DNA from 2 places in the Nostoc sp. PCC 9305 genome. Region 1 is predicted to be linked to the other one. Evidence: predicted binding sites of a transcription regulator. Region 1 holds the regulator's gene; the other holds the start of a gene.
What was found. Region 1 encodes NtcA, which controls nitrogen genes in cyanobacteria. Its sites were predicted from a motif close to TNTGTANNNNNNNNTACANA; they were not measured.

Region 1 (3,172 bases):
AATCAGTATTTCTAGCCGCTGCTGTAACTGATAAGATGTCATGGTTTTGGAATCAGCAGTAGTGGTGGCTAGCACCGCGCCTCCCGAAAAAACTAGTTGATTCTGGGCTGTATCCGCGAAGAATTCTATCTGCTTTTCTCCCCTGACGTAATTACCAGCCGAGAAAATTCGCACAACGTATTCTTTACCATCTTCAATCTGCTTGCTTAATTGATCGACCCTATCCTGAGTTACGCGCAGTAGCTCTACATTTGCCGGATTTGCACCAGGCTCGCTTAATTCGAGGTTGGCATTGCGATTAGCTTCTTGTAAGAGTTGTACCACTGCCTGACGAGCAGCAGCAGGTTGAGTAACACGAATTACAGCAGCGGACAGAACTTGACCGCGAACTAAGGCCAGCTTACCCAAACGCAGGTCGCGGTAGGACTGATAATATTTTTCCAGTCTGGCAACTTCCTGTTCTAGTTCCTCCTGTTGTGCTTCCAATTCTTTAAGGCGCGATTCCCGTTTGGCAATCACTTGCTCTCGTGCTGCAACTTCTACATTACGTTTTTGAATTAGTTGATCCAGTTGGGCAATTTTTTGATCGCGCACTTCTATGGCTTCTTGACGGTTAGCTAGTTCGCGATCGCGTTTTTCAATTGCTGTTTTAGCTTCGTCAATGGCTTTTTTCGCTTCTGCATACAGTCTTTGGCGTTCTGTCTTCAGTAGTTCAACTGCCGCCTGTAGTTCCTTTCTCTGGTCGTAAACGCTTTGCAATTCAGCTATGGCTTTTTGATATTGAGTTACAACCCGATCTAGCTGACCTTGAGTGCGTTGGAGTTGAGTTTGGGTTTGGGCTTGTTGACTAATGGTGCGGTTCAGCTGGGCTTGCGTTTCCCTCTGTTTGGCATTTGCCGCCTGCAAGGATTGATTAATTGCCTGCAAGTCTTGTTGTGCCTTTGCTTGGGCAATTCTTGCTTGGTTTAGCTCGCTCTCTACCTGACTTTTCTGAGTTTCTGCGGTTTTTAGCTGTTCCCGCTTCTGTCTGAGGTCTGTTTGAATATCTTCTAACTCAAAGACTCCTTTGCGCAAACCTTCGTCGGCAGCGAATAAAATCCCTAAAGTTGATGCTGAAATTAAACCACCAGTAAAAATTGTTACTAGTACGGCGGTGTTTTTCGGACGAAGCTTAAAAAGTGAGAGGCGGGCTTTGCCAACTCGTGTGCCGATGCGATCGCCCACGGTGGCAATTACGCCTCCCAGAATCAAAATTGCTGCAATGAGGATGTATCCGGTGGTCATCTTTAGCTACCGAAATCCTTCCAGATACAGCCTACTACTTTTAAGCATTCTCTGTGGAGAAGTGGAAATTGGCAATAGCTGAAATTATTCAATTTTAGATTTACCTCTAGCTATTAGTGTCATTTTTCAAAATAGAACACGCGCCGATTCCCCTTTCTCCAATTGTTTTTATGTGAACTGTCTACTTAAGGTAACAGGTTTATGCACAGTAATCTTCTTTTTGTGGATGGAAATCATCTTTTTCTCACGCAAATCTCCTAGTAGCCTAGTAACGGTAACACGAGTTGAACCAATTGCCTCTGCGATCGCTTGATGAGATAATTTCAAATCAATAGTGATCCCATCTGCACAAGGAACGCCAAAATCTCGACAAAGAATTAACAAAAAACTCACCAACCTAGAACCCATATCTCGGTGGGCAAGAGTTTCAATCATCATCTCCGTTTGTAGAATTCGCGAAGACAGACCTCGCAGCATTAACATTGATAATTCTGGATTTTCCTTGAGTGCTAGCTCCACTTGTTCAATTGGGGCCGACAGTAATTCCACAGGAGTAAATGCAACCGCATGGTAAAAGCGATCCGACTTATTTCCTGTCAGCAATGACAATACACCAAAAACACTATTTTCCCGCAGCAACGCTACCGTTATTTCCTCTCCTGCCTCGTACACCCTGGAAAGTTTAACAGCACCTTTCAAAAGAAAATAAACTCGTTCGGCAGGATCGCCAGGAAAAAAGATCGTTTTATTGCGTTCAAACGTTTCCACAACTGGCGGAAACGCCCCGGTCGCCATCTGACGAAAAACATTTGCTAGGGCTTTATCTTGTGTCACGATCATCTCCCTTCCCCTACCCAATGCCGGAAAAACAAAAACTGATTACCTAAGAATACACCCGAAAAATGAATAAAGCACCGTCAACCTTTCTGTACTTTCCTATACTCAAACTAATCTCTTCATAACTCTTTGTTTATAATGATACATAATTGTTGATCCTTTCAGCTACTAATTGTTGATAAGTAGTTCCAATAGCTATATTCAAAAGGTTTTTTGAAGAACAAATAAAGATATCTTGAGAATATCTTTATAAAAAATCAAGATTTTTGTCACGGCAAACACCCTTAACAATATTCATTTTTGTCAATCCTGTATAAAACAAAGACAAAACGTGCATCAGATTCTAGTATGCTCCTAATGATCGATCGCATTAACAATTTCTATGCTAAATCTGACTGGAAAAAATGCCCTTGTTACAGGTATTGCCAATAACCGCTCGATCGCTTGGGGCATCGCCCAACAACTGCACAAAGCTGGAGCAAACCTGGGTATTACCTACCTGCCGGATGAACGCGGCAAGATGGAGAAAAAAGTCGCGGAGTTAGTAGAACCTCTTAACCCCAGCTTATTTCTTCCCTGTAATGTCCAAGATGAAGACCAAATTAAATCTACCTTTGAGACAATCCGCGAACAGTGGGGAAAGCTAGATATCCTCATCCATTGTTTGGCCTTTGCCAGCAAAGACGATTTAAGTGGAGATTTTAGCCAAACCTCTCGTTCTGGCTTCAACACCGCCTTAGAAATTAGTACCTACTCGCTGGTGCAGTTAAGTGGCGCAGCTAAACCTTTGATGACAGAGGGAGGTAGCATCGTCACCCTGACATATTTAGGTGGTGTTAGGGCAATTCCCAACTACAACGTTATGGGAATTGCCAAGGCGGGGTTAGAAATGAGTGTGCGTTACCTAGCTGCTGAACTAGGGCCGCAAAATATTCGCGTGAATGCCATCTCCGCAGGCCCCATACGCACTTTGGCATCTTCAGCAGTGGGTGGGATTTTGGATATGATTCATCATGTAGAAGAAGTAGCTCCCCTACGACGCACCGTCACT
Region 2 (3,172 bases), on a different contig from region 1:
TAAAACCACCAGTAGAAATCCCACCATCTAAACAAATGCGCTCTGCTACGGGAATGGCAAATACTGACAAAGCTTTGGAGAGTTTTTCACCGCCTCTAGAAACAAAAGGCGATCGCTCTTTAATATTTATTTTCGCTGCAATATCAACTTCAGTACCAGGTTTATCAACTAATTGCTGATTAACAGTAACTTCCCCCGCCTGAATTAGCCGTTGTGCTAAGGCGCGAGAAGAACATAAATTTAATTCTACTAATAGTGTGTCGAGTCGCTGTTTAGCCAATTAACTAGATTCTCCTGGTAAGATTAAAGCCAAAGCACGATTAATATTTCGGCTCATTTCTGTTAATTCTTCAACTATAATCAATGCCCTTTGGACATCGCCCTTAACAAGCAAGTCTTTCAGAGTTAATAATTCTTTCATAATCAGCGCCTCAAACATCGGCAACTTTTATTGTGGCTGATGGCGGTTCTAATTCACAGAAATCTAGCGATCGCTACTTAGTATATTATTCTTTACAAATATACAATATTCAGATAATTAAGATACAGCAAAATCCGTGTATTGCCGTAGTTCAGATTATTGTCCAACCATCTGCAATAAGTGCTTTAATAACTGCGGTATGGTAAATGTCTCTGGCTGGCATTAGTCGAAAGATAGTTCCAAAAACACAGCTTTAATTTAGCAAAGTTATTTGACAGAGGCGCGATGTTACCATCTGGCGGCGAAAACTTAAATAAAGCCCTTTTCAAAGCCTGGTAGGGTTCATAAAAAAGCGATCGCTCTTTTCCCAACAGAGACAAAGTGCGATCGCTATTTAAGTTTATGTCGGGGCAGACACCTTGCCCGCTTAAAATCTAAATATCTATCTCGCTCAACTCGCGTGTGATGTGATCGAATGGTTCATCCACAAAAGCAGTATTAAGCACACCTGCTGCTGCTACTTGTTCCTTAATCAGATCCTTGAGAATTTGGATACCGCGAACTGTAGGGCCAATAGGCACTCCTAGAGAATTGTAAGTTTCCCGCAGCCCTTGCAGCACTCGTTCATCCAATACATTCGTGTTCCCAGCAACCAACGCATAGGTAGCGTAGCGCAAGTAGTAGTCTAAATCCCGCAGACAAGCCGCATAACGACGAGTCGTATAAGAATTTCCACCAGGACGAATCAATTCTGGCAGTTCTTCATATAACTTTAAACCAGCTTGCTTGACAAGTGCAGCCGCATTAGAATTGATTGCCGCCGCTGCTTGTACTCTTGCTGTACCACTATCAAAGTAAGACTTTAGGCTATCGATCGCATTCCGGTCAAAATACCGACCAGCTAAGTCATAATTCTTAATTAAACTTGTTACCGCATCGCGCATTCCTTCTTCTCCCAATCATTGCTATTTATGGTTTGATATTTATTTGGCTGCACTTATGCACCAGTAAATTTTTGTGCTATTAAAAATAGATTCGGCACAAAAACAATCTATCCACTACATAAGGATTTTATGTCAAAGTTGACCCCTATATGATGAACTTTCCAGTTTTGTGCAGATGAACGCTGAAAGGTTAATATAACCTGATAATCCAGATATCTGTAGTACAAGCTACAAAATCCGCTAATGTCTAGTATTTAAGATATTTCTGGTGTGTCACGGCCTGATTGAGATCAGCAGGGTTAGGATGCAATGTAAGATTCTGGTTTACTTTAGGAAATTGGTAGAGAAGGAGTAACAATGACAACACCACAAGAACTCTTGAAGAAAATTCAAGATGAAAAAATTCAGCTCATTGATCTCAAATTCATCGATACAGTAGGGACTTGGCAGCACCTCACACTGTACCAGAACCAAATCGATGAGACTGCATTCACTGATGGCGTGCCTTTTGATGGTTCCAGCATCCGGGGTTGGAAAGCGATCAATGAATCGGACATGACGATGGTACTCGACCCCAACACTGCTTGGATCGACCCATTCATGGAAGTGCCAACACTAAGTATAATTTGTAGTATCAAAGAACCGCGCACGGGCGAATGGTACAATCGTTGCCCACGCGTTATTGCCCAAAAAGCAATAGATTATCTGGTTTCCACTGGTCTTGGTGACACAGCTTTCTTTGGCCCTGAAGCTGAGTTCTTTATCTTTGATAGTGCTAGGTTTGCCCAAACTGCTAACGAAGGTTACTACTTCTTAGACTCCGAAGAAGGTGCTTGGAATTCCGGTAAATTTGAAAAAGGAAAACCCAACTTAGCTTACAAACCACGCTTCAAAGAAGGTTACTTCCCAGTTGCACCGACGGATTCTTTCCAAGATATCCGTACAGAGATGCTATTGACAATGGCAGAATTAGGTGTACCCATTGAAAAGCATCACCACGAAGTTGCTACTGGTGGTCAGTGCGAATTGGGTTTCCGTTTTGGGAAGTTGATCGAAGCGGCTGACTGGTTGATGATTTACAAATATGTCATCAAGAACGTTGCCAAGAAATACGGCAAAACCGTCACCTTCATGCCAAAACCAATTTTTGGCGATAACGGTTCGGGAATGCACTGTCACCAGTCGATTTGGAAAGACGGCCAACCTCTATTTGCAGGTGATAAGTATGCTGGTTTGAGCGATATGGGCTTGTACTACATTGGTGGTCTTCTCAAACACGCACCAGCGCTGTTGGCAATCACCAACCCTAGCACCAACTCATACAAGCGCCTAGTACCTGGTTATGAAGCACCTGTTAACTTGGCTTACTCCCAAGGAAACCGTTCTGCTTCTATCCGTATTCCTCTTTCTGGTACTAACCCCAAAGCTAAACGTTTGGAATTCCGTTGTCCAGATGCTACATCTAATCCCTACTTGGCATTTGCTGCAATGCTCTGTGCTGGTATCGATGGCATCAAGAACAAAATCCATCCTGGTGAACCCTTAGATAAGAATATCTATGAACTCTCTCCAGAGGAGCTTGCAAAGGTTCCTTCAACTCCAGGTTCTTTAGAACTGGCGTTGCAAGCACTGGAAAAAGATCACGCCTTTTTGACAGAATCAGGCGTATTCACGGAAGACTTTATCGAAAATTGGATTGACTACAAGTTAGGTAACGAAGTCAAACAGTTGCAGCTGCGTCCTCATCCCTACGAGTTTTACCTCTACTACGATGCTTAATTAAGAGTCGTATCTAACTAAAAAGTAA

Region 2: glnA (type I glutamate--ammonia ligase) is a predicted target of NtcA. The motif match lies at 1,581-1,600, and genes of this name have one in related genera.

The regions. Positions count from the first base shown of each region.
Region 1 covers NZ_CAWUDN010000040.1:43,960-47,131, reverse strand. Annotated here, with positions in the region: gene ACM0OX_RS16805 (DUF3084 domain-containing protein) at 1-1,284, opposite strand, end outside; gene ntcA (global nitrogen regulator NtcA) at 1,453-2,124, opposite strand; gene fabI (enoyl-ACP reductase FabI) at 2,504-3,172, shown strand, end outside.
Region 2 covers NZ_CAWUDN010000071.1:15,917-19,088, forward strand. Annotated here, with positions in the region: gene ACM0OX_RS23595 (TlyA family RNA methyltransferase) at 1-280, opposite strand, end outside; gene ACM0OX_RS23600 (hypothetical protein) at 281-421, opposite strand; gene ACM0OX_RS23605 (element excision factor XisH family protein) at 573-644, opposite strand; gene apcB (allophycocyanin subunit beta) at 856-1,365, opposite strand; gene glnA (type I glutamate--ammonia ligase) at 1,723-3,144, shown strand.